4 regions of the Ensifer sp. ENS02 genome follow, and region 4 is predicted to be linked to each of the others. Evidence: riboswitches for the same ligand, from Rfam matches in the RefSeq annotation. Region 4 holds a riboswitch; each other region holds the start of a gene.
What was found. Region 4 has a riboswitch for thiamine pyrophosphate ahead of thiB (thiamine ABC transporter substrate binding subunit). Riboswitches for the same ligand answer to the same signal wherever they lie in the genome.
Positions count from the first base shown of each region.

Region 1: it holds a riboswitch for thiamine pyrophosphate, as region 4 does, so the genes downstream of both, thiO (glycine oxidase ThiO) here and thiB (thiamine ABC transporter substrate binding subunit) in region 4, are expected to answer to the same signal.
Region 2: it holds a riboswitch for thiamine pyrophosphate, as region 4 does, so the genes downstream of both, thiD (bifunctional hydroxymethylpyrimidine kinase/phosphomethylpyrimidine kinase) here and thiB (thiamine ABC transporter substrate binding subunit) in region 4, are expected to answer to the same signal.
Region 3: it holds a riboswitch for thiamine pyrophosphate, as region 4 does, so the genes downstream of both, thiC (phosphomethylpyrimidine synthase ThiC) here and thiB (thiamine ABC transporter substrate binding subunit) in region 4, are expected to answer to the same signal.

Region 1 is NZ_JACVAO010000004.1:438,943-443,150, reverse strand. It holds gene bioB (biotin synthase BioB) at 1-934, opposite strand, end outside; TPP riboswitch at 1,359-1,479, shown strand; gene thiO (glycine oxidase ThiO) at 1,641-2,612, shown strand; gene thiS (sulfur carrier protein ThiS) at 2,609-2,806, shown strand; gene IB262_RS11635 (thiazole synthase) at 2,810-3,583, shown strand; gene IB262_RS11630 (thiamine phosphate synthase) at 3,580-4,185, shown strand.
Region 2 is NZ_JACVAO010000005.1:204,573-208,780, reverse strand. It holds gene IB262_RS12690 (hypothetical protein) at 1-142, shown strand, start outside; gene IB262_RS12685 (glycosyltransferase family 4 protein) at 139-1,440, shown strand; gene thiD (bifunctional hydroxymethylpyrimidine kinase/phosphomethylpyrimidine kinase) at 1,464-2,339, opposite strand; TPP riboswitch at 2,457-2,560, opposite strand; gene IB262_RS12675 (MobA/MobL family protein) at 2,850-3,662, opposite strand.
Region 3 is NZ_JACVAO010000012.1:119,186-123,393, reverse strand. It holds gene IB262_RS24820 (ATP-binding protein) at 1-958, shown strand, start outside; gene IB262_RS24815 (sigma-54 dependent transcriptional regulator) at 962-2,326, shown strand; TPP riboswitch at 2,424-2,552, shown strand; gene thiC (phosphomethylpyrimidine synthase ThiC) at 2,643-4,208, shown strand, end outside.
Region 4 is NZ_JACVAO010000007.1:238,573-242,780, reverse strand. It holds gene thiP (thiamine/thiamine pyrophosphate ABC transporter permease ThiP) at 1-409, opposite strand, end outside; gene thiB (thiamine ABC transporter substrate binding subunit) at 417-1,445, opposite strand; TPP riboswitch at 1,497-1,615, opposite strand; gene IB262_RS16890 (GNAT family N-acetyltransferase) at 1,751-2,236, shown strand; gene IB262_RS16885 (thiamine diphosphokinase) at 2,321-2,971, shown strand; gene IB262_RS16880 (ABC-F family ATP-binding cassette domain-containing protein) at 2,975-4,208, shown strand, end outside.

The sequences.
Region 1 (4,208 bases), on a different contig from region 4:
CGGGATTGTCGGCGGTCAGCAGGGTTTCGCCGACAAAGATCGAATTGGCGCCGGCGAAGAAACAGAGCGCCTGCGTCTCGTCGCTCATGTCGGTCCGGCCGGCTGAAAGCCGGACATGCGATAGCGGCATCAGGATGCGGGCAAGCGCGATGGTGCGGACGAAATCGATCGGATCGACGGGCGCTGCATCGGCCAGCTTCGAGCCCGGGATCGGGATCAGCATGTTGATCGGCACGCTTTCGGGCGGCACCGGCAGATTGGCGAGCGTCACCAGCATGGAGATCCGGTCGTCGGCGGTTTCGCCCATGCCGAGAATGCCACCGGCGCAGACCTTGATGCCGGCGTCGCGGACATTCGCGAGCGTCTCCAGCCGGTCGGCAAAGCTGCGGGTGGTGATGATCTCGCCGTAGAAGCGTTCGGAGGTATCGACATTGTGGTTGTAGTAGTCGAGCCCGGCCTCGGCGAGCCGTGCGGACTGGTCCGGCGTCAGCATCCCGAGCGTCATGCAGGTTTCCATGCCAAGCGCCCGCACACCGCCGATCATGGCGACGATCGCGTCCATGTCGCGGCCCTTCGGGCTGCGCCAGGCGGCCCCCATGCAATAGCGCGTCGCACCGCCGTCGCGCGCCTGTCGCGCCTCGGCAAGCACACGCTCGACCTCCATCAGCTTCGATGCCTTGAGCCCGGTCGGATAGTGGGCGGACTGGCTGCAATAGCCGCAATCCTCGGCGCAGCCTCCGGTCTTGATCGAGAGCAGCCTGCTCATCTGGATGGTGTTGGGATCGAACTGCGCACGATGGACCGTGTGTGCGCGGTAGAGCAAATCGTTGAACGGCAAATTATAGATTTTTTCAGCTTCCGCTTGGGTCCAGCGGGATTCGCCCGCGTCGCCCGGGGTAAAATTAGCGCCAGTTGATAGGGTTCCGTCCAGCATTTCGGCTCGTCCTCCAGGTCATCGCAAACGCGAAATAGATAGAATCTGATATTATCTATAATTTTGTCGACGAGCAAAGTTCGCAAGCACCCAGGTGGAGAGTTTGTGTTAGCAAATACCCTTCTGGTTGTATTTTGACCGTGAGTGAATCTGGAAACCGCCGAGACGGGGCAACAATCACCAATCAATCGGTCGCATCTCCCATTTCCGAAATCGGGCGTAACGCACCCGAGAAACGAGGACGAGCCCGGGCTTCTCCGGTATTTTTCGACCCGCTCTGCCCGCCTGACACTCCTCCCTTCAGCACGCCGCCAACGCTTCCGCTTTCTCGTCGAAAAATTATAGATACTTTTTTCGGCAGATGAGATCACATCGCACACGAATGCTGGCTCTTGACAAAAACCGCCCCGAACGGTCAGCTTGGAGCATTCACCAGGGGTGTCCCGCTAAGGGGCTGAGATTCTGCTATGCGATTTGCGCGGCGCAGTGACCCGTTGAACCTGATCCAGTTCATACTGGCGTAGGGACGGTGCAGACATCGCTGCCGCAAACGTCGCCTTCACGCGACCATTCAACGGCAAGGCGTCCTTGCCCTTCCTTCGCTCGTGAACTGGGTCTCCACAATCGGAGCCTCGGCATGCACACCGCCAACACCATCCCGCTTCCCTCACGACGGCCCGCCCACGCCTCGCGGGAACACTGAGCCATGCGGATCCTCGTCAAAGGTGCCGGCGTCGCAGGGCTCTGTCTGGCGCATGAACTTAGCGCCCGCGGTGTCGCGGTGACGGTTGTCGAGCAAAAACCAGGCTTTGCCGGCGCGGCCTCCTGGTTTGCCGGCGGCATGCTGGCACCCTGGTGCGAACGCGAAAGCGCCGAAGAGGTGGTGCTGACGAAGGGCATCAGCGCCATTGACTGGTGGGACGACGCCCTGCCAGGCGAGGTTTCCCGAAACGGCACGCTTGTCGTCGCCCCGCCACGGGATGCGGGCGAACTCAAGCGCTTTGCCTCACGCACCTCCGGCTTCGAATGGCTCGACGCCGCCGCGATCGAACGGCTGGAACCGGCGCTTGCCGGACGTTTCCGCGAGGCGCTGTTTTTTCCCGGTGAGGCGCATCTCGACCCGCGCCGGGCGCTGAGCCGGTTGCGGCAGAAGCTTGTCGATCACGGCGTCACCTTCCTCGATGAGACGAGCGACGATGGCCACCACGATCTCGTCGCCGACTGCGCCGGCGCGGCACGCATCGGCGAAACGCCGGGCCTGCGGGGCGTGCGCGGTGAAATGCTCTACCTGCAGACAAGCGACGTGGAGCTGTCGCGGCCGGTCAGGCTCATTCATCCCCGCATCCCGCTCTACATCGTGCCGCGCGGCGGCGGCCTCTTCATGTGCGGGGCGACGATGATCGAGACGGATGACGGCGGACCGATCACCGCCCGCTCCCTCATGGAACTGCTGAACGCCGCCTATGCGCTGCATCCGGCCTTCGGCGAAGCGCGCCTCGTCGAAACCGGCGCCGGCGTCCGCCCCGCCTTCGCCAACAACCTGCCGCGCGCCCTGCGCACCGGGCAGACCATCACGATCAACGGGCTTTACCGCCATGGCTTCCTGCTTTCGCCGGCCCTGGCGGCGGAAGCAGCCGACCTCGCGCTTGCGCAGGACCTGAAGGGAGATGCCGCATGAGACTGACCGTCAATGGCGAGGATCACGACCTCGCCGTCACCACCCTCGCCGAGCTTCTGGCCGCCCTTGATTTCGAAGGCGACTGGCTCGCCACCGCCGTCAACGGCGAACTGGTGCACCGGGCCGACCGTTCGGGTCATGCGCTCAGCGACAGGGACCGGATCGAAATTCTCTCGCCGATGAAAGGAGGCTGAGACATGCTGACGCTTTATGGACAGGACCTGCGCTCACGGTTGCTGCTCGGCACCGCCCGCTACCCCTCCCCCGCCGTTCTGGAAGATGCGGTGCGATCGTCAGGCACTGAGATCGTCACGGTCTCGCTCCGGCGCGAAACCGCCGGAGGCCGCCAGGGCGGCGCCTTCTTCGAACTGATCCGGGCGCTCGGCGTGCACGTGCTGCCGAACACCGCCGGCTGCCACTCGGTGTCAGAGGCGGTGCTGACGGCCAAGATGGCGCGCGAGGTCTTCGGCACCAACTGGCTGAAACTCGAAGTGATCGGCCACCACGATACGCTGCAGCCCGATGTCTTCGGGCTGGTCGAGGCGGCGCGCATCCTCTCGGCCGAAGGGTTCGAAGTCTTTCCCTACACCACGGATGATCTCGTGGTTGCCGAACGGCTCGTGGAAGCCGGCTGCAAGGTGCTGATGCCCTGGTGCGCGCCGATCGGCAGCGCCATGGGGCCGCAGAACATCCAGGCGCTCAGGGCAATGCGGGCCAACTTTCCCGATGTGCCGCTGATCGTCGATGCCGGCATCGGCCGGCCCTCGCACGCAACGACGGTGATGGAGTTCGGCTTCGATGCCGTCCTGCTCAACACCGCTGTAGCCGGCGCCGCCAAGCCCGCGCTGATGGCCGCTGCGTTCGCGGGCGCGATCGATGCCGGCCGGCAGGCCTTCGAGGCGGGCATGCTCGAACCGCGCGATTTTGCCGTCCCTTCCACCCCCGTCATCGGAAAGGCGGTGTTTGCGTGAAACTTGACCCCTTCTATCTCATCGTCGACAGCGCGGATTGGATCGAGCGGCTGGTGCCGCTCGGCGTCAAGCTGGTGCAGCTACGCGTCAAGGATCGTACGGAAGCGGAGATCCGCCGCGAGATCCGCGCGGCCAAGGCCGTTTGCGACGAGCAGGGCTGCCAGCTCATCGTCAACGACTACTGGCAACTGGCGATCGCGGAAGGCTGCGACTTCGTCCATCTCGGCCAGGAGGACCTGGCGGAGGCCGACCTTACTGCAATCCGCGCCGCCGGCCTGAAGCTCGGACTCAGCACCCATGACGAGACGGAACTGGAGACAGCACTTGCTGCCAAGCCCGACTATGTCGCGCTCGGACCGGTTTACCCGACCATTCTCAAGGCTATGAAGTGGGCGCCGCAGGGACTGCCGCGCCTTGCCGCCTGGCGGAACCGTGTCGGGTTGCTGCCGCTGGTCGCCATCGGCGGCCTCAACGTCGAGCGGATCGCCGGCGTCTTCGAGCACGGCGCCGACATCGCCGCCGTCGTTACCGACATCACCCGCAACGCCGACCCGGAAGGCCGGACGCGCGAATGGATCGCCAGAACCGCACCGTGGCGATAGGCACGTGCCGGACCGCGGGTAGC
Region 2 (4,208 bases), on a different contig from region 4:
GGTCGGATCGGACGACATGCCCGGAGCGGGCTCCGCCGCCACCGCCCGGTTCGTGGAGCGTGTCGATCGGACGCTCTTCCGCGCCCGATGGATGCCCGCCTCCGAAACCGCCCAAACATTCTTCGAGGAGACTGACGCATGAGCGAAAAACTCCGCGTACTGGTGGTCTCCCATGGCCACCCGACCCATTCGCTTGGCGGGGCCGAAATTGCTTCGCATGGCCTTCACAAGGCGCTGAACGGCCTATCGGGCGTGGAATCGATCTACCTTGCCCGTGTCGGCAGTCCGGTTCCGCGCCATGGCGCCTCCGCGCTGATGAGCCTGCGTCTTGCCATGGACGAAGTGCTCTACCACGCCGAAGACTTCGATCATTTCTTCCTCTCCAACGGCGATACGGACGCGATCCGCCGCGACCTCTTGCGCTTCGTCGGCGACATCAAGCCGGACATCGTTCACTTCCATCATATCCTCGGCTTCGGCCTGGAAGCGCTCTACGCCGTTCGTGATGCCCTGCCCAAGGCGCGCATCGTCGTGACGTTCCATGAGTATCTGCCGATCTGCCACAATCACGGGCAAATGGTGAAACGCCCCTCGGGCCAGCTTTGCAACGGCGCCTCGCCGATCAGCTGCCACACGTGCTTCCCCGAAATCCCGGTGTCGCGCTTCGTTCGCCGCGAACAGTTCGTGCGCGGCATGCTCAATCTCGCCGATGCCTTCATCGCGCCGAGCGCCTTTCTCGCCAACCGCTATGTCGAATGGGGGCTCGAAGCCGCAAAAATTTTCGTGATCGAAAACGGCATCGTCCTGGGCGACAAGGCGCCGGCTCGTGAATTGCCGTCACCAACGGCGCGGCGTAACCGTTTTGCCTATTTCGGGCAGATGACGCCATTCAAGGGCGTTCACGTGCTGATCGACGCGGTATCGCGTGTGCCGGACGACATCTGGGGCGATGATTCCTCGCTGATGATCTTTGGCGGGAACCTCGAGCGTCAGCCGAAGGACTACCAGGAGAAGGTGGCGAAACTGATCGAGGACGCCGGTCGCCGTGTGCGCTTCTATGGCGCCTACCAGAACCAGGACATGCCGCGGCTGATGCGCTCGGTTGACTGGGTGGTGATGCCCTCGGTCTGGTGGGAAAACTCGCCCGTTGTCATCCAGGAGGCACTACATCACGGCCGGCCGATCCTGTGTTCGGATATCGGCGGCATGGCCGAAAAGGTTCGCGACCGGCTGGATGGCTATCACTTCCGCGCCGGCAGCGCCCAGGATCTCGCCGACCGCCTGATCGACGTTTTGGGCGCGCCACGGGCATGGGACAATCTGCGTGCGACACTTCGGCGACCGACGAGCCATGTCGATTGCGCGCGGGAACATGTGGCGCTCTATCGGAAAATGCTCAAGGGCGAGCAACCGGCCCTGCCGAGCGCGGCAGTGGCCTGAGATAGGCCAGAAGCCCACACTGCTCAGCCAGATCGCGAAGCACGGCCAAGAGCGCCCTGGGCTTCGGCTACGTTCGATGCCGCGGCGCCCGACCCTTTGTCGTCGCCCCACCAATGATGAAAATGATGCACCGGCCCCCGCCCCTGTCCGATAGTCAGACGATCGGCAGCGACCAACGCGTCATGCAAGTAGGCCTTGGCAGCGACGACCGCATCCTCGATCGACTTGCCCTTGGCAAGACCCGCAGCGATTGCGGCCGAGAGGGTGCACCCGGTGCCGTGATCGTTCCTGGTTTCGATCCGAGGCCGCGACAGGTTGAGGACGTCCCGCTCGCCAAAGAGAACGTCGGTTGCATCCTTGCCCTTGCCATGCCCGCCCTTCATCAGCACCGAACGCGCACCGAGTTTCAGAAGCATCTCGGCCTGGCGTGCGATCTCGGTCTCGGTTTCAGCGATTGCGCGTCCGGTCAACAGCGCCGCCTCGGGCAGGTTCGGCGTCAGTATGAGCGCCAGCGGCAGCAACTCCTCCCTGAGCGTCGCGATCGCGTCGGGGTGCATCAGGTGATCGCCGGAGGTCGCCACCATCACCGGGTCGATGACAGCCAGCCGGCCATAGCGTTTCAGACCGGCCGCAATCACCTCGATCGTCTCCCGCCGCGAGGCCATTCCGATCTTCACCGCACTAACGGCGAGATCGGAAAATACGGCATCGATCTGAGCCGCAACGACGGTCGGGGAGATATCCTCCACCGCAGATACCCCGCGGGTATTCTGCGCCGTGACCGCCGTGATCACGCTGGCGCCATAAACGCCCAGCGCCGAGAACGTCTTCAGATCCGCCTGGATGCCGGCCCCGCCGCCGGAATCCGAGCCTGCGATGGTGACGGCGATCGCGGTCATAGCCCCACCTGCTTGAGACCTGAGCCCTTTCGGTTTGATTTAAGAACAGACACGAGCAAAGCGACCTCCCCGACATGGACGGAGATCCGGTCGACAAGCGCAGAGACGGCTGGTGAGCAGAAAGGCCCTCGCCGTTCCTACGCCGGTATGATCCGGATCAGGTTCAAGGGTCTGGCTCACCGCCATCTCAGCACCGTGATAGTGCGCCCCTCGGCGGGAGGGATGCTAGGGGAGCGTAGGCGGGGATGTCAATTGCCGGAGTTTAGAGCCGGAGCATCCGGCTAACGCAATTGGGGAGAATCCAAAGTGTCTCACTGAGAAAGAAGGCCCCTCATGCTCTTAGAGCACGAGGAGCCTTCTGCCTGAGCGTTCGACTTCACAGACATTTGGACTTTACTTCTCTCAGACGACGACGCAAGCGCTCATGGGCCCAGACAGCGGAGATTTGGCGCGTTAATGTCCAAGTCCTAAGCGCACGTGTACCGGAAAAACGCCGGCGATCACCCGCTCCTAAAGCGGTCTCTTAAAGCGAACGCCAACACCGCCACCATTCTCGGGAATGAACTCTATTCCTGCGTCTTCGAGCACGCGTTGCACGCGTACGAGCGTCGACGGACGTAACTTATCGTCTCGCTCGATACCCGCGCAACGTTTCACCATTGTGGTCTTGCCGGCGCCGGCACGACCAACAACCGCAGCAAGTCGGCCAGCACCGGTAACATTGGCTACGGCCGCCTGTTGCTCTGGGGACACTCGCGAGGCTGACATCCCGCGCGTCGGCTCTTTCCGGATGCCGTGGGTTGATTGGCGCGCCAGCCAAGCAGCACGCTCAGCGATTTCGGCTTCCAGACGGATCAGTTTCCGCGTCGTGTAACTGGCTGGGACACGAGCACTGGTCGCAAAGTCTAATCGCTTGCGGTCGATGCGGAAGATCTCGGGGGATCGGAGGATACGTGCCATAAGTTGGGCAAACACCCTCTCATCATCGGTGTATCGATGGAGAATTTTGGCGATGTCACGTTCGTCAAAGACACTTTTTTGGCTGACAATCAGGTCAAGCGCTATTTCCGGCCGGCGGTGAATGCGGCGAGTGTTTTGCGCTCGCCGCCCCGCTTTCAACTCAATCGACTTCGGTTTTCGCAAAACGGGTGTCTTTTCGCCATCTATTATGCGCTCAATTGCCTTCGTTTCAGCGCTAAAGCGGATGATCGGCTCAAGGTCGATGCCTTGGCGCTTGAATGATGTTCCATCAATCCGGACATCGAGACCAGCAAGCGCCAAATGACGGTTTTGGCAGGCGAACCAACCATCCCCTAGTGGCATCACGTTCGAAGTACATCGTAGCTCGATGCTTGTATGCTGCCGCAGTTAACGCGCTACGTCCTTTCCCACGACTGATGACTTGAACGTCAAAATGAGGGCTGACCACTGCACTTGCTCCCGCCTCGCGTGAGTTCTCATTGCATCCGGTTGGCGCTTATTTCGGCGACTCAAAACGCATTCTGACCGGTCCAGACGTCTCGCTACTGGGGCACCTCTCGGAGTTTGCCCCAATGGTCTGATATTTTGCCTTTCGAGACCATTTGGCAGCTTCTCTAACTACTTTTTTTCGCAACTTGACATTATAGATATCGTCTCGCTCGTGGCGACTGCCACCGCTCGACACAAACAATGGCGCCGCGAGGTATTCGGCTAGCGCCTGATGACGGCGCACCTTCATTGACGTTTTGGCCGTGGCCGCTGACTGCAGCACTGCTCCGGAAACAGCCTCCTTTTACGACGACCGTCTCGACTTTAGATCTTTGATCTTTGATTTTATATTTTCGACCTTATATTTTAGATCTTAGATCTTAAACCAAGGGACCTTGA
Region 3 (4,208 bases), on a different contig from region 4:
GCTAGCACCGCTCGATGGCGCGATCTCGGCGGCAACCCGCGAGGCCCGGCTGATTGCCCTGGCCCTCCTCGCACCGCTGCTCGCTTTTACCGCGGTCCTCCTGCGCCGCCGCCAGACGCTGGCACTGGTGTCTGCGCGCGATCGCGCCGCGCGCGACGAGCTGGAGACCCGCGTGGCGGAGCGCACACATGACCTCAGCCTTGCCCGCGATCATCTCGAAACGGAGATCGCCGACCACCGGCGTACCGGCGAGAAGCTGCAGGCGGTGCAGCAGGAACTGGTTCAGGCGAACCGGCTGGCGATCCTTGGCCAGGTGGCGGCCGGCGTCGCCCACGAGATCAACCAGCCGGTCGCGACCATCCGCGCCTATGCCGACAACGCCCGCACCTTCCTCGAACGCGGCCAGCAGCAGACCGCGGTCGAGAACCTTGTCAGCATCGCCGAACTGACCGATCGGGTCGGCACCATCACCGACGAACTCAGAAGCTTCGCTCGCAAGGGCCGCTTCGTCGCCGAGCCGACGCCCATGCGCGACGTGATCGAGGGGGCGATGATGCTGCTGCGCAGCCGCTTTGCCGGCCGCATGGATGCGATCGTCATCGACCTGCCGGAAAATGGCCTCAGCGTCCTCGGCAGCCACATCCGGCTCGAGCAGGTGCTGATCAACCTTTTGCAAAATGCCCTGGAAGCGCTCGGCACGCGCAGCGACGCCGAGATCCGCGTGCGCTGCAAGGACAGCCCCTCCGGGACGGTTTTGCTCGTCGTTGCCGATAACGGCCCAGGCATTCCCCTGCACATCCACGAGGATCTGTTCACGCCGTTCAACACCTCGAAGGATGAAGGGCTCGGCCTCGGCCTTGCCATCTCCAAGGAGATCGTCGCCGACTATGGCGGCGATATCACCGTCGAAACCAGCGACAGGGGCACCGTCTTCACGGTTCGCCTGAAGAGGGCCTGAGCGATGCAGCCGACCGTCTATCTCGTCGACGACGACAACCATCTGCGCAAGGCGATGACGCAGACGCTGGAACTCGCCGGCCTCGCCGTTACCCCTTTTGCCAGCGCTGCCGAAGCGTTGAAGACGCTGGATGCGAATTTCGACGGAGTCGTCGTCAGCGATATCCGCATGCCGGGCATCGACGGCCTCGCCTTCTTCCGCCGCATCGAAGCTTTCGACGCGGATCTGCCGGTGATCCTGGTGACCGGCCATGGCGACATCCCGATGGCAGTGCAGGCGCTGCAGGATGGCGTCTACGACTTCATCCCCAAACCCTTTGCCGCCGACCGGCTGGTGCAGAGCGTGCATCGCGCGCTGGAAAAACGCCGGCTCGTGATGGAAAACCGCGCGCTGAAACGGGCCGCCGAGACGGCCGGCGACAGCCTGCCGCTGATCGGCCAGACGCCGGTCATGGAACGTTTGCGCCAGACGATCCGGCACATTGCCGATACCGATGTCGACGTGCTCGTCGCCGGCGAGACGGGCAGCGGCAAGGAGGTGGTGGCGACGCTGCTCCACAATTGGAGCCGACGCCGCAACGGCAACTTCGTGGCGCTGAATTGCGGGGCGCTGCCCGAAACGGTGATCGAAAGCGAACTCTTCGGCCACGAACAGGGCGCCTTCACCGGCGCCTTGAAGAAGCGCATCGGCCGGATCGAGCATGCGAGCGGCGGCACGCTGTTCCTCGACGAGATCGAGGCGATGCCACCGGCGACTCAAGTGAAGATGCTGCGCGTTCTGGAAGCGCGCGAAATCACGCCGCTTGGCACCAACCAGGTTCGTCCGGTCGATATCCGCGTCATCGCGGCTGCCAAAATCGATCTTGGCGACCCGGCGCAGCGCGGCGATTTCCGGGAAGACCTCTACTTTAGATTGAATGTCGTAACGCTGTCGATCCCACCGCTGCGCGAACGCCGAGACGATATCCCGCTGCTCTTCTCGCACTTCCTGACCCGGGCGGCCGAGCGCTTCAAGCGCGACGCGCCTGTGGTCACATCGGCCGTGCAGAGACATCTGATGACGCATGCCTGGCCAGGCAATGTGCGCGAGCTCTCGCACTTTGCAGAACGCGTGGCGCTTGGTGTCGAAGGTCCGCTGGGACAGCCGATTGCGCCCGCCGAACAGCCTGGATTTGCGCTCCCGGAACGGCTCGAACGCTACGAGGCGGAGATCCTGAAAGAGGTGTTGCGGGCTCAGCGCGGCGACGTCAAGGCGACGATCGAGGCGCTCGGCATTCCGCGCAAGACATTCTACGACAAGCTCCAGCGCCACGGCATCAACCGTGCCGATTACGCCGAGCGGGCCGCACCGGAAAAGGCCGGCCGCTAGCGTCAAACCCGAATCCGTCACCACACGCAATAGGTGCATCTTTGTCGGCAGGCGAATTCACGCTTGACGACCCGGGCCGATCGATGGCTATGATCTAGGCATTCACCAGGGGGGTCCCGCAAGGGGCTGAGATTCTGCTGGATGGCCGGCTTGCCGGCTGTGGCGCAGTGACCCGTTGAACCTGATCCAGTTCATACTGGCGTAGGGACGGTGCAGATATCGAAGCCAGGATTCCGTGCGTCCAGCATCTGGCGGAGCGTCTTTCATCTTTCCGGCATCAGAACTGGGTCTCCAATTGCAAACTTGGAGCCTCGTCATGAATATTGCCACCAAACCCGCAGCCCTCACGGTCACGCAAGGACCGCTTCCCGCCTCCCGCAAGATCCACAAGCCGGGCGTGCTTCATCCGGATATCCGCGTGCCGATGCGCGAGATTGCGCTCCACCCGACGTCGGGCGAGCAACCGGTTACGGTCTATGATTCCTCCGGCGCCTACACCGCCGACGACGCCGAGATCCGCATCGAGGACGGCCTGCCGCGGCTGCGCCGCAACTGGATCGTCGACCGCGGCGATGTGGAAACCTATGAGGGACGCGTGGTCCGCCCCGAGGACAACGGCTTTGTGAGCGGCGACAGGCTGACACCGACCTTCCCGTTCCAGCATGCGCCGCTGAAGGCCACGGGCGGCCGCGCAGTGACCCAGCTTGCCTATGCCCGCGCCGGCATCATCACGCCGGAAATGGAGTTCGTGGCGATCCGCGAAAATCTCGGCCGCGACGCGGCGCGTGCGAAAGTCCGCGACGGCGAAAGCTTCGGCGCCCACATCCCCGATCACGTGACACCCGAATTCGTGCGCCAGGAAATTGCCAGCGGCCGCGCGATCCTGCCTGCCAACATCAACCATCCGGAATCCGAGCCGATGATCATCGGCCGTAATTTTCTGGTGAAGATCAATGCCAATATCGGCAACTCCGCCGTCACCTCGTCGATGGCGGAAGAGGTCGAAAAGATGGTCTGGGCGACGCGCTGGGGCGCCGACACCGTCATGGACCTTTCGACCGGCCGCAACATCCACAACATCCGCGAATGGATCATCCGCAACTCACCGGTTCCGATCGGCACCGTGCCGCTTTACCAGGCGCTGGAAAAGGTCAACGGCATTGCCGAGGACCTCACCTGGGAAGTCTATCGCGACACGCTGATCGAGCAGGCTGAACAGGGCGTCGACTATTTCACCATCCATGCCGGCGTCCGGCTGCACTACATCCCGCTCACCGTCGATCGCGTCACCGGCATCGTTTCGCGCGGCGGCTCGATCATGGCCAAGTGGTGTCTGCATCACCATCGCGAGAGCTTCCTTTACGAGCATTTCGAGGAAATCTGCGACATCTGCCGCGCCTATGACGTCTCCTTCTCGCTCGGCGACGGCCTGCGCCCCGGCTCGATCGCCGATGCCAACGACGCGGCACAATTCGCCGAACTCGAAACGCTCGGCGAGCTCACCAAGATCGCCTGGGCCAAGGATTGTCAGGTGATGATCGAAGGCCCCGGCCACGTGCCGATGCACAAGATCAAGGAGAACATGGACAAGCAACTCGCCGTCTGCGGCGAGGCGCCGTTCTACACACTCGGACCGCTGACGACGGACATTGCGCCCGGCTACGACCACATCACGTCGGGCATCGGCGCGGCGATGATCGGCTGGTTCGGCACCGCCATGCTCTGCTACGTCACGCCGAAGGAGCATCTCGGTCTTCCCGATCGCAACGACGTCAAGGTCGGCGTCATCACCTACAAGATCGCCGCCCATGCCGCCGATCTCGCCAAGGGCCATCCGGCCGCCCAGGTGCGCGACGACGCGCTATCGCGCGCGCGCTTCGAA
Region 4 (4,208 bases):
GGCCGTAAATGCTGACGGGCTGCGCGAGGCCGAGCCAGCGCAGGCCGGAATTGAGGAAACCCTGCCGCCCCCAGATCTCGATCAGCCCGAGTGCGCCAACCAGAACCGGCAGTCCGAGTGGCAGCGCCATCAAGCGCAGCAGCCAGATGCGGCCGGGGAACTGCGGTCGTCGCGCTAGCGCCCGGGCGACGGGGATGGCAAAGAGCACGGACAGCAACGTCGAGAGGGTCGCCTGCAGCAGCGTGAAGCGGGTGACGCGCCAGATGTAGGCGTCGAACAGCGCATCGTCGCTCGCGCCGCCCGTCTGGCTCAGCAAGGCGACGATCGCAAGACCGACGAAAAGGACGAAGACGCCGAGGCAGGCTGCCCCGGCGACCACTGTCATACGATTTTCGCGCAGTGCGAACAATCCGGCCTCAGTTCTTGCTCATGGCGGCAAGCCATTCGTCGATCCAGGCCTTGCGGTTCTTGGCGACGTCTTCCGAGGGCAGGAGGAAGGTGTTTTCCGGCTTGACCAGCTTATTGAAGGCGTCCGGCAGCGGCTCCTTGGTCGCTGCGACCGGCATCATCCAGTTCGTCGTCGGGATGATCGACTGGAAGTCCGGACCGGTCATGAAGGCGAGGAACTGCTTTGCCAGTTCCGGCTCCTTGGCGTTCTTGGTCATGCCGGCGACTTCGATCTGGATGTAGTGCCCTTCGGAGAAGGCAGCGGCCTGATAGCGCTCGGTGTTTTCCGCGACCATGTGGTAGGCCGGCGACGTGGTGTAGGACAGCACCATCGGCGCCTCGCCCTTGGTGAAGAGGCCATAGGCTTCCGACCAGCCGGGGGTGACGGTCAGAACGCGGTCCTTCAGCTTCGTCCAGGCGGCACCCGCCTCATCGCCATAGACGGCCTTGACCCAGAGCAGGAGGCCGAGGCCCGGCGTCGACGTACGCGGATCCTCGATGACGATCTTCTGCGACGGGTCGCCTTCTACCAGCTCCTTCAGGCTCTTCGGCGGCGTCTTCAGCGTCTCGGTGTCGTAGACGACGGCGAAGTGGCCGTAGTCATAGGGCAGGAACGTGTCGTCGGAGAAGTTGCCGGGAACGGTGACGCCGGTTGCCTCGACGCCGTGCGGCGCGAAGAAGCCCGTTGCCTTGGCTTCCGCAACGAGGTTGGTGTCGAGGCCAAGCACGATGTCGGCCTTGGAAGCCTCGCCTTCGAGCTTCAGGCGGGTGAGCAACTCGACGCCGTCGGCCACGCCGACATAGTTGACCTTGCATTCGCAGGTCTTCTCGAAGGCTTCTGCGACCTTGGCGCCCGGGCCCCATTCGGTGATGAAGCTCTCATAGGTGTACACCGTCAGCGTCTCGTCGGCGGCGGTCGCGGCGCCGGAGAAAACAAGGCTCGCGGCCGTCGCAAGGGCTAGCCGGCTAAAGAATTTAAGTTGCGATGAATTGCACATGGCGAGGACCTCTCTCCCAAAGTTCGTTGTTGCATGGGAAAAGGGCGTATCGATCCGATCGCGTCTAATCCCTCCGCCGGTATGAGCCGGATCAGGTTCCGCGGGTTGGCGTTTTGACGCCTCTCAGCCTCCGGCCGCAATGCGGTCGGGAGGCACCCCGTTAGAGCGGCAAGAGATTTACCGCTGCCTCGGTCCCATGGCAAGCGATGTTTACGGCGAAGCTAGGGGACGCCTGGCCAGTACAATGGCGCGTGTTTGCGTATGCCGCCAACTGCGCTACACAACGGCAGCGAGGAGGAAATGTCATGCCCGATATGCTTGTTCGACTTTATGCCCTGCCGGCTGAACCTCAGTCGAAGCTTGGCCTTGGCGTCAGCATTCGCCGCGCCATGGCGCCGGAGCGCCGCCTGGTTGTTTCCTGGATCGAAAGGACTTTCGGTGCCGGATGGGCGGGCGAGGCGGAAGCCGCCTTTTCCTCCACCCCGACGCGCATGCACGTCGCTGTCCATGACGAAAAGATCGTCGGCTTTTCCTGCCACGACGTAACGGCACTCGGCTTCTTCGGTCCGACCGGCGTCGACGAAAGCATGCGCGGGCAGGGGATCGGTGAGGCACTGTTGCTTGCAAGCCTCACGGCGATGCGCGAGGCCGGCTATGGCTACGCGATTATCGGCGGCGTCGGGCCGGCGAAGTTCTACGAGCGGGTGGCCGGCGCCGTCGAGATTCCGGATTCGACCCCCGGCATTTATGCCGGCATGCTTTTCCCCGATCCGGTGCCCGAGGGGCATTGATGGTCTGACCAAAATATCGAGAACCGCTCGTTCGACGGTTTTCTTCGTTTTCCTTCGGCGGTCCTTTGCGCTATGGGCTTTGCCATGTCTCGATCGACCTTCACCATTCTGCTTGGCGGCGCCCTTTCGCTGACCGACCGGCTGGCTCACCAGCTGGCCGCAAGTCGCTTCATTGCGGCTGACGGCGGCATGCGCCATGCCCGATTGCTCGGCATCGTGCCGGATGTCTGGGTCGGTGATTTCGACTCGACCGAGGAAGCCCTTCTTGCGGACTACGCCTCCGTCCCGCGCGAGCCCTATCCGGCGGCGAAGGCCGCGACGGACGGGGAGATCGCGGTCGAGGCGGCGCTGTCGCGTGGAGCCGACCGCCTGATTTTCGCCGGCGCACTCGGCGGCACCCGCAGTGATCACGCCTTCATGCACCTGCTGCATGCTGTTGCCCTTGCCGAGCGTGGCCTTTCCGTGTTGATGACCTCGGGCGAGGAAGAGGCCTATCCGCTGCTGGCCGGCTCGCTCGACCTTGATTTGCCGAAGGGCTGCCTCTTCTCGGTGCTCGGGTTGACCGAGCTTACCGGTCTTTCGATCGTCAATGCGCGCTATCCGCTCGACGATTTCACCTTGCCGTTCGGCTCGTCCCGAACCGTTTCCAACGTTGCGGAGGGTCCCCTTCGCTTCACTCTCCAGAGCGGTCGCGCCATTGTGCTCGCCCGCCCCTATGATCTTTCCGGAGCCTGAGCCTTGGCGCCTCCCATTCTGAAACTCGACGACATCTTCCTCACCTTCGGTGGCGCGCCGCTGCTAGCCGGCGCCAATTTTCAAGTCGAACCGGGCGACCGCATCTGTCTTGTCGGCCGCAACGGCTCGGGCAAGTCGACGCTGATGAAGATTGCCGCGGGTCTGGCCGAGGCGCAGTCGGGCGAAATCTTCCGCCATCCCTCCGCGACCATCCGCTATCTGCACCAGGCGCCGGATTTCGACGGCTACGACACCGTGCAGGCCTATGCCGAGGCAGGACTCGGCCCGAGTGACGATCCCTATCGCGTCGCCTATCTGCTGCAGCACCTGGGGTTGACCGGCGAGGAAGACCCGAAGCGCCTTTCGGGCGGCGAAGCGCGTCGCGCGGCGCTTGCCCGTGTCATGGCGCCGGAGCCGGATATCCTGCTGCTCGACGAGCCGACCAACCATCTCGACCTGCCGACGATCGAATGGCTGGAAGACGAACTGATCCGCAGCCGTTCGGCGCTCGTTCTGATCTCGCACGACCGGCGCTTCCTGGAAAAGGTCTCGACCGCGACCGTCTGGCTCGACCGTGGCCAGTCGCGGCGGCTCGACCGCGGCTTTGCCCATTTCGAGGCCTGGCGTGACGAGGTGCTGGAGGCCGAGGAACTGGAGCAGCACAAGCTCGGCAAGGCGATCGAGCGCGAGGAACATTGGCTGCGCTACGGCGTGACCGCACGACGTAAGCGCAACATGCGCCGCCTCGGTGAGCTGCAGACCATGCGGGCGACCTATCGCGGCCAAAAGGGGCCGCAGGGAACGGTACAGGCGACGGCCGCCGACGCCAAGGAATCGGGCAAGCTGGTGATCGAGGCGGAGAAGGTCACCAAGGCCTATGGCGAGCGTACCATCGTCGCGCCGTTCTCGATCCGCGTGCACCGCGGCGACCGCATCGGTCTGGTCGGCCCGAACGGCGCCGGCAAGACGACGCTCCTGAAGATCCTGACCGGGCAGATCGAACCGGATACGGGCACGGTCAAGCTCGGCACCAATCTCGAAATCGCGACGCTTGACCAGAAGCGCGAAGACCTCAATCTCGACGAAACGCTGGCGCACTACCTGACCGACGGGCGCGGCGACAACCTGCTGGTCAATGGCGAGCAGCGCCACGTCACCGGCTACATGAAGGACTTCCTGTTCCAGCCGGAGCAGGCGCGCACCCCGATCCGCGAGCTTTCGGGCGGCGAGCGCGCAA